DNA from 3 places in the Mucilaginibacter sp. P4_A11 genome. Region 3 is predicted to be linked to each of the others. Evidence: riboswitches for the same ligand, from Rfam matches in the RefSeq annotation. Region 3 holds a riboswitch; each other region holds the start of a gene.
What was found. A riboswitch is a leader RNA that binds a small molecule or an ion and turns the genes downstream of it on or off. The one in region 3 is predicted to bind cobalamin.

Region 1 (3,287 bases), on a different contig from region 3:
GGATCTGTGTGCTATCCTGAACGCCGCTTGCCGAAATTCGAAAAGCTTTAACTGCCCAGTCGAGATAATTTGCCCTGTCATCCCTGCGAAGCGGTAACCCTTCACGAATGGCGGGTTCGTCTATCTGAATGATCTTGATACCCGCACTTTCCAGATCACATACCTCATCACGGATAGCCAAAGCTATCTGCGTACAGGTTTCCGAGCGCGGCTGGTCATTACGTACAAACGACCATTGCAAAATAGTGACCGGGCCGGTTAACATACCCTTCATCCATTGCGAGGTCAGGGACTGCGCATAGGCCGACCATTTTACCGTCATTGCTTCCGGCCTTGATACATCGCCATAAATAATGGGCGGTTTAACACAACGGCTGCCGTAGCTTTGCACCCAGCCATTCTGTGTAAAGGTGAAACCGGCCAGTTGCTCGCCAAAATATTCAACCATATCATTGCGTTCAAACTCGCCATGTACCAACACATCCAGGCCTATTTCCTCCTGCCATTTTACTGCCTTTTCGGTTTCTTCGGCTATCAGTTTATCATATTCGGCTGCGGTTAATTCCCCTTTCTTTAAACGTGCGCGCCAGCTTCGAACTTCAGTTGTTTGCGGAAATGAACCAATAGTTGTGGTAGCAAAAAGCGGCAGATCAAGTAAAAGCTGCTGTTGTTTTTTACGATCAGCAAAAGTACTTGTACGTCGTACATCATTTTCGGTGATGATGTTTACCCGCTGCTTAACAACTTCGTCATGAATAAGCGTCGATGTGCGGCGGGCCTCATTTGCTTCCCGGTTTTTAGCCAATTGATGCAGGCTGCTATCACCAATCACATCGGCCGACAGTTTTCCAAGTAACACAACCTCACTTATCTTTTGCCGCGCAAAGGCCAGCCATTGTTTAATTTCGGGAGTAAGCACTTCTTCATTGGTTTCATTTTGAAGATCACATGGCGAATGGATCAATGAACATGAAGGAGCTATCCAGATACGATCGGCACCCAGTTTGTCTTTAGCGTATTTTATAATACCCAGCGAATTAATAAAGTCGTTTTTCCAGATGTTACGGCCATCAACCACACCTAATGAGAGGATAGTTTTTTGCGGAAGATGGGCTATCACCTCATCTAATTGCTGAGGTGCGCGAACTAAATCCACATGCAAAACATCAACCGGTAACGCTGTAGCCAATTGAGTATTATCACCCAGGCGTTCAAAATAGGTTGCCAGTACTATCTTCAGGAAAGGAAACTCTTTCCTCAATTGAGCGTAGGTATCTTTAATTGCCTGTTGTTGTTTCTCGGTTAAATCAAGCGCTAAAAATGGCTCGTCAAACTGCACCCATTCGGCACCTAAAGCTTTAAGCTTATTTAAAATATCAACATAAACAGGCAGCAAGTTTTTGATCAGGTCTACCCTATCGAAACCAGCTTCTTTTTTTTTGCCTAACAACAGGTACGATACAGGGCCGATCAATACCGGCTTGCTGGTGATGCCCAACTGTTTGGCCTCATAAAACTCATCGATAACTTTGGTTGAGAAGAGTTTAAACTACTGATCTTTATAAAACTCGGGGACTATGTAGTGATAATTGGTATCAAACCATTTGGTCATTTCCATGGCTACAATATCCAAACCTTCTTTTTGATAACCGCGGGCCATAGCAAAATACAGATCAAGCTCAGTATTCCCCTTTTGCTTTATCACCTCATGGTAACGTTTGGGAATAGCGCCAAACATCAACGAGTGGTCAAGCACCTGGTCATAAAACGAAAAATCATTTGAGGGGATCAGGTCAATCCCGGCCTCTTTTTGCAGCAGCCAGTTTTCTTCCCTGATGTATTTACCAATAGTAAGTACATTTTTAAACCCGGTTTTGCCTGCCCAGTAGTTTTCGCAGACTTTTTTTAATTCGCGCCGGCTACCAATGCGCGGGTAACCTAAATTTTGCGTTAGCATTCTTTTAATTGATTAAATGAATAAATCGGTTAAAAGCCCTTTCAGCTAAGCTTCGCAATGTTTTGTGGTAAGTAAAAGGGAGAGAATATATGGGTACAGGCTATCACTATGGGTAATAAACCCAAACAAGCAAGCAATCATAACCCTGACCAAAGCTTCATACCGCGAAAGCACTGTCAATTCAGTATTAGGCAGGTCTCCTGACTTGTAACATTTTTACCACCCTTCCCAATCGCAACGTACGATCAGTGGGTATCATTGGCAAAAACTTTTTTGTGTTACTTACAGTTGCGCGACAGTTCGTGATTTGCACACGATTCCCTATTAATCTACAATTAAGTAAAACCTATACCGGTTGATGAAGTAAAGTAAAGAACTATATCAAGGCAAATATAGGGATATGCCCGCTGAATATTCAGGTTATTTATTTGTTAAAGTATGATGTTTTGATAAAGCACTCTGTGAAAGACGGATAGCAGGTCTCCTCTATCTACCATAAGTCACACAACGGTCAATAAGCAAGTGAGCTTAATAAACCGTTGAATTGTACCATTCCCGATGCAAATTGATCCTTAACTTTGGCTGCTTCTATGAGTCAGAAAACGCATTCAAACCCACCGGGATTTACCTGGGTGGTATTAACCACCAGTCTCGCTTTCGTAGTAGCACAGCTTGATGTTTCTATAGTCAACATTGCTTTACCTGAAATTGCAAAAGCATATCACGCCGGTATCAGCACCCTGCAATGGGTAATTGACGCATACACCCTCGCCTTTGCTGTACTCATGTTGTCGGCAGGCAGTCTCGGCGATCTTTTAGGATCGAAAAGAATATTCCAGATCGGCTTGATCATCTTCGGTATTGCATCAGCAGGCTGCGGTTTAGCTCCCGATGCCATTACACTTATCATTTGCCGTGTGGCGCAGGGAATTGGGGCCGCTATGATGATACCAAGTTCTCTTGCACTGCTCAATCACCAGTTTGCACATATGCCGCAAACACGTACGCGTGCTGTTGGCTTGTGGACAGCCGCCGGAAGCTCTGCCATGGCGGCAGGCCCTACAATTGGTGGTTTACTGATAGCATTTAGTAGCTGGCGTTTCATTTTTATAGTTAACATTCCCATCTGCATCATTGGTTACATCCTGAGTTTTAAAATGGAGCAAACGGAAAAAACGACAAAAAGGAGCTTTGATTTACCCGGACAAATCACCTGGATGCTATCCATTACAACCCTCATCAGTGTGATCATTGAAATACCAAGGTTTGGATTTGGCCATGTGCTGATTTGGGGAGGACTTATTTTGAGTTTGTTGCTTTTCGGGATCTT
Region 2 (3,287 bases), on a different contig from region 3:
AAACTGCAAGTTAGCTAAAACCTCGTAGTTTACGTTAGCACCAAAAGTACTCTTTGGTCTGCGGTACAGATTGCTTGTTTGCAAGCCTGTTTCGTCAGTAAGTTTGCCGGTTACATATGCGTAGTATACAGATGCGTGTATTTTGTTAGCATGATATTTTAACTCGGTTTCAAAACCTTTGTCTTTTTGCTCCTGCCCGTTTTTATAGAAAGAATCATAAGGTGGCTGCGACTCAGAGAAAAAGTAGATCACATCTTTTGTATTGCGCTTAAAAAACTGTGTATTAAATGAAAGCTCGTTCCTGACAATTTCCCAGTCAAAACCTGCTTCATATGATGTAGTGATCTCAGGGTTTAATTTGGGGTTGCCATATTGCGAAAACAACTGGTATAATGAAGGCGACCTGAATGCCGAGGCTATTGTACCGAAAATCTTAAACTGATCGGCAAGGTACAATGACGGGTTTATAGTATAGGTAAACTTATCGCCGTATTTGCTATGATTGTTATACCTGCCACCTAACTCCATATGGAAGATATCGTATTTAAAAAACAACGATGTATACGCACTGAATATGTTATTGGCAGCATCACCGGCTTTGATAATGCTCGGTGCCCCCTGATAAGCGGTTGATTCAAACAAGCTATACTGGCTGGTGTTACTGTATTTAAAGCCTGCGCCGCTGGTAATATCCAGATACTTATTCAACTCATAGTAAAACACAGCTTCGGCGTTGGTTATACGGCCTGTGTTTTTCGTAACCTGGTGGGTTCCGCCATTATCAGATGGCAGGTTATTAAAATCGTTCTGAACTGTATTTTGCGACAGGTTCACATTAAGGTCACCTTTAGGTAAGATCCATTTTGCACCTACACCGCCAAATAAGAAGGTGTTTTTGTAGGTGTAATCGTTATCATTTGTAAAAGCGCCATATGGCAGATCGCCGGTGTTATGGCTTACCTGCAAATTTCCGTTCAGGATAAATTTAGATGATATGTTTTGGCTCAGGTTTACACTGGCAGAGCGTTGATGAAAACCATCTTTCTTAAAACCGCCTTTGCCTGTGGTATCTGTAGCTGCTGCAAAACCTTTTGAATCGGTATTTGACAGATTAATGGCTATGCCTGTATTTTTTACCTGTCCAATTAATGATGCCGATTCTTTAAACGTATTATAGCTGCCGCCCATTAACTGCAAGCCGCCGGTTAATCCCTGCTCTTTAGCCTTTTTGGTGATGATATTGATAACACCGGCTACCGCGTCGGAGCCATACAGTGTTGAGCCGCTTCCTTTTAAAATTTCGATATGATCTATCAAATCCACCGAAAAGGCATTAAGATCATAACTGCCGTCTATACCGGATGCATTATTTACCGGGAAACCATCAACAAGGATAAGGGTATTACCCGATGATGCCCCGCGCAGGAAAACTGATGTACTGATTCCCGGCGCGTTGTTCGCTCCTGAAAATGTTATGCCTGCAACATTATTTAGTAATTGAGGCAATGATTTGCCTTGGGATTTATTGATCTCATCGGCAGAGATAATAGTAACAACCCGACCAATATCTGACAGTTTTTTAGGCGAACGGCTTGCAGTTACTACCACCGTATTTAATGTGCGTGTGGTATCCTGCGCGTATGCAGCATTGGCCGATAAACCAACTGCTAATAAGCCGAAACCCAAAGTAATTTTAGCGTACTTTTTTTCCATGTATGATTGATATGTGTAAAATAATAATGCAGCCTGAATAGCATACACGGAAATGAGCAAAATGAAAACACGCCAATTGAAGAGCATTCACATTCAAGCTTCAATCCCCGAAAGCTATGAATAACATATAATGCCTTGGCAGGTCTTCTGACTTACTCCCCATTTGCCTGGCCTTCCCTCCTGTTTTCAGAAAGTGACTTTATAGATTTGGCAACGGTTACGGAGCTTACAGCTGCGGGACAGTTACGGACTTACACCGTATTCCCTTTTAATTCATTAAACAATTTTAATGAAACCTAAAGCGCTGCAAAAGTACAATAAGTATCCGTTAACCTCAAACTACATAGCTATATTTATCAGGATGAAACATTTCTGTATTTTATTATTGATGATGAGTGCCTTTTGCGGTTTTGCCCAGGGGCCTGACACTGTTTTTCTGAGAGGATTACTAAATAGCCATCTGCAGCTATTTTCGGGTATCCTGAAGCATCATACACAAAACGAAGTACAGATCTTATATACCCGGATAGACAGGGACAAAAACAATGTTCCCCATTTTACTTCATACAGTTATCGCCTTAATGCGCAGCATTATTTTTACCCGGCAAGTACCGTAAAGCTTCCAACAGCCATATTTGCGCTTGAAAAACTAAACGAGCTAAAGGCAAAAGGCTTAAGCCGAAAATCGGTTATGATTACTGACTGTTCATTTGCCGGCCAAACTAAAGTCAGGACAGATACATCATCCGCAACAGGTTTGCCAAGCGTCGAAAACTACATTAAAAAGATCCTTCTGGTAAGCGATAACGATGCCTATAACCGGCTATATGAATTTGTAGGCCGGGCGGAGATCAACCAAAAGCTTAAAAAATACCATCTCAATCATACACGTATTGTAGGAAGGTTAGCCATCGGCGATGCCGGTGAAAGTACAAGGCACACCAATCCTGTCGATTTTTACGACGCTGATAAACTGGTTTATCACAAACCGGCGCTATATGATGCTTTGAATTATCCTATGCTCCTGGAAAATATGCTGCAAGGCAAAGCTTATTTAGATAGCAGCGACCGGATGGTTAATAAACCGCTCGATTTTTCTGAAAAGAACGTTTATTCCCTTGCCGATCAGCAGATCGTACTTAAACGATTGCTGTTCCCCGAAGCTTTCCCGAAGACACAGCGCTTTAATTTAGAGCAGGATGACTATCGCTTCATTTACCGTTACATGAGCACCTTCCCTACCGAAAACACTAAACCCACTTATAACCGCCCCGAATATTTCCCTGCCTATTGCAAATTCCTGTTTTATGGAGGAGACAGTACAGCTGTTATCAGCCCCTATATCAGGATCTTTAATAAAGTTGGTGACAGTTATGGTTACGATATCGACAATGCCTATATTGTAGATTTTAAAAACAAGGTGGAGTTTATGCTCAGCGCCGTTGTGCAATCAAATGAGGACGGGATACTGAACGATAATAAATATGAATACGCTACTGTGTGCCTGCCTTTCCTGAAAAACCTTGGCCAGGTGATATATCAATATGAATTAAAACGCCCTAAAAAGCGCCTGC
Region 3 (3,287 bases):
GCCTTCCTACCCTAAGCTGCGAAGCCATTGAAACCAGTTCTGTGTAGCGGGTTGGATACGGGAAACGGTATAAGTTAGCGTCGAGATTGTTCATTTGGAAATCGACGGAGAGCGCGATATCCCAAACCGGCAAAATGCGGTAACGGTTGGCTATAGAAGTATAAAGTTCATGCTGGTAAAAGCGGTTATCCAGGAAACCTGTGGTAGTCACAAATTCCGGATCCAGGTAGCGTTCGTAGTTGTCACTATATTTGGCTACCGCTTTAAAGCTATATCGGTTAGCCGTATTGCTTTCATAATTGGCCTGGATAAATTGGTCGCGGTCCCACTGCCTCTGTGAATAATTGAATTTGTTGGCAACAATTGCTCCCGGTAAACCCCGATCTGAAATATAGCTGTATGCTTTCACTGCCCACCTGGCGCTATCGGCCGTACTGCCGGTAAGACCAGCTTCTACTCTGTAGGCTTTTATATCTCCATTGTTGCGCACCGCGGTTGTGTCATACACCCCGTTAGTATACCTGAATTTGTACCGGCCGTTTGATTGGATATATTCGGCACTAATAGTACTGCTGATTTTATCATTGAGCTTCTGCTGCCACAGCAAGGACGGATTTAACAAACCCATCGACCCGGTTTTATAACTCATGCGGATGTGGGTATGCTCGCCCGGCTCAAATTTGGGCTTTGCCGATTGCAGATATATGGTGCTTGCCGCCGAGAAGGCTTTGGCCGGTTGAAAGATCTCGCTTCGTTGACCGTTGTAAAGATCTATCTCCTCAATGTTATCCAACGAAAACCGGCCAAGGTCAACCTGCCCGTTTTGAGCGTTGCCTAATTGTACGCCATCATAAAATACGGCAACATGATTGGTGCCCAAACTGCGCACATTGATGGTTTTTAAACCGCCTACTCCCCCGTAATCCTTAAGCTGAACGCCGGTGAAAAAGCGCATGGCATCGGCCACAGAAAAACTATTGAGGCGCTGTAGCTGATCGCCTTTTAAAACCTGTACGGGAGTGGGGGATGTATTGCGGATGTCGGTTTTGACGGCACGGATCTCCACCTGTTTAAGGTGATTGATCTTAACAGAATCTGTTTGGGTAGTATCTTTTTTATGAACCGGGGATTGCGCCGAAACTTGAAGGCAACTGCAAGCTGTTGTTATCCCAAAGGAAACAAGCCATAATAAACCTTTGATACAGCCATTACGCGTTGCGAACGTGTGGCGCACAGTTAATTTCATGAGTGTTGTGGGTTAAAAAACCTCACAGCAAACAGAACGAATTACAAAAAATGAAATACACGAAAGGTATCCTCATTCCAGCTTCAATCCCCGAAAGCTATGAATTAATATGTGCTGGTGGCAGGTCTTCTGACTTACTCCCCCCGGCCCTGTCTTCCCATTCCGAACATATCGGAACAGTGACAATAAGAATGGGCTTCGGTGTTATGGAGCTTACAGCTGCGGGACAGTCCCGGATTTACATCGGGTTCCCTTTTAATCGCGGGCGTTAATTATCCGCGAACCAAAAGCAGGGCAAAGGTATATATTAAAAGTTTAATTAAACAAGTTGCAGTTTGCAACAAGGGTATTACACCGCTAATGAGGTAGTAAAATACAATAAGATAATGCAAACATAGCTGACTATATTTTATTGTTTATGTATGTCAGAAAACAGCGTTACACTCATTTTTCCGCACCAGCTATTTAAACATCATCCCGCAGTAAAGCAATCCCGGCAGGTTTACCTTATGGAAGAAACGCTGTTTTTTAACCAATACAATTTCAATAAAAAAAAGATTGTACTCCACCGGGCATCAATGAAGTTTTATGCTGATCACCTGTCGGCCGGTAAAATAGCGGTTAATTATATTGATGCCCAAGATCCACGCGCCGATGTACGCTGGCTTATAACGTCATTGGCAGAGCAAGGTATCGAACAGATTTATTATACGCATACTGCCGACAACTGGCTGGAAAAAAGACTGAACAGTAGTTGCGAAAAACATAACGTGGAACTCCACAAATATCAAAGTCCCAATTTTCTAAACAGCGTTGATGAAGTAGCTGATTTCTTCGACAAAAAGAAAACCTATTATCAGACCGACTTTTATATAGACCAGCGCAAACAGCGTAAAGTTTTACTTGAGCGTAATGGAAAGCCAGTCGGTGGTAAATGGACCTATGATAGTGAAAACCGACTTAAATTTCCCAAGAACAAGGTGGTGCCCCTGCTTGATGTTCCACCGGAAAACGAATATCTGAAAGAAGCACAACTTTATGTAGATACACATTTCCCTGATAACTACGGCAGCACAGCATCGCCTTTTGGCAACCTGGGCGGGTTTTATCCAACCACGTATGATGAAGCTGAATGCTGGCTCGAAAATTTCCTGCAGCAACGCCTTCATGATTTTGGCATTTATGAGGATGCAATGGTGGCTAATGAAAGTTTCTTATATCATTCGGTGTTAACCCCCATGCTCAACATCGGCCTTCTTAATCCGCAACAGGTAATTGATAAAGCCCTGGATGTAGCTGCCGATTCGGATATTCCCTTAAATTCTTTAGAAGGTTTTATAAGGCAGATCATGGGTTGGCGCGAATTTATACACATTGTTTATGAGCGTGAAGGGGTAAGACAGCGTATCAAAAATTACTGGGGATTTAAACGCCGTATACCTCAATCATTTTGGCAAGGCAATACGGGGATACATCCTGTTGATGTGGTAATTAAAAAAGTTTTGGTTACCGGCTACACACATCATATTGAGCGTTTAATGGTTATGGGAAACTTCTTTTTACTGTGCGAATTCCATCCCGATGATGTTTACCGGTGGTTTATGGAAATGTATGCAGATGCCTACGATTGGGTAATGGTGCCCAATACTTACGGCATGACCCAATTTGCCGATGGCGGCCTCATGATGACCAAACCCTACATTAGCGGCAGCAATTATTTATTAAAATGGGCGATTGGAAAAAAGGTGAATGGCAGGAAACCTGGGACGGCTTATTCTGGCGGTTTATGCACGTACACCGGAATTTTTTTCTGCAAAATCCGCGCCTGGGCATGCTGGTAAAAACATTTGATAAAATGCCCGCAGAAAAGCAAAATAAGCATTTAAATGACGCCGAAAAGTTCCTGAGCCAACTTGACAAACAGGTTCACTATTAATAACAATTCATAAATTCCTGTAAATGAATTATCTAAATTTAAATCACATCTATTTTGAAGCTCATTTTTAAATGGATTACTCATTTTTCAAAAAAAGTAGATTTT

Region 1: it holds a riboswitch for cobalamin, as region 3 does, so the genes downstream of both, metE (5-methyltetrahydropteroyltriglutamate--homocysteine S-methyltransferase) here and AC1DUD_RS00850 (TonB-dependent receptor plug domain-containing protein) in region 3, are expected to answer to the same signal.
Region 2: it holds a riboswitch for cobalamin, as region 3 does, so the genes downstream of both, AC1DUD_RS30145 (TonB-dependent receptor plug domain-containing protein) here and AC1DUD_RS00850 (TonB-dependent receptor plug domain-containing protein) in region 3, are expected to answer to the same signal.

What each region holds. Positions count from the first base shown of each region.
Region 1 covers NZ_JBFUHE010000010.1:16,958-20,244, forward strand. The annotation lists partial or broken gene metE (5-methyltetrahydropteroyltriglutamate--homocysteine S-methyltransferase) at 1-1,957, opposite strand, end outside; cobalamin riboswitch at 2,130-2,322, opposite strand; gene AC1DUD_RS19230 (MFS transporter) at 2,548-3,287, shown strand, end outside.
Region 2 covers NZ_JBFUHE010000026.1:49,806-53,092, forward strand. The annotation lists gene AC1DUD_RS30145 (TonB-dependent receptor plug domain-containing protein) at 1-1,713, opposite strand, end outside; cobalamin riboswitch at 1,834-2,029, opposite strand; gene AC1DUD_RS30150 (serine hydrolase) at 2,003-3,287, shown strand, end outside.
Region 3 covers NZ_JBFUHE010000001.1:186,261-189,547, reverse strand. The annotation lists gene AC1DUD_RS00850 (TonB-dependent receptor plug domain-containing protein) at 1-1,246, opposite strand, end outside; cobalamin riboswitch at 1,349-1,549, opposite strand; gene AC1DUD_RS00845 (cryptochrome/photolyase family protein) at 1,669-3,087, shown strand.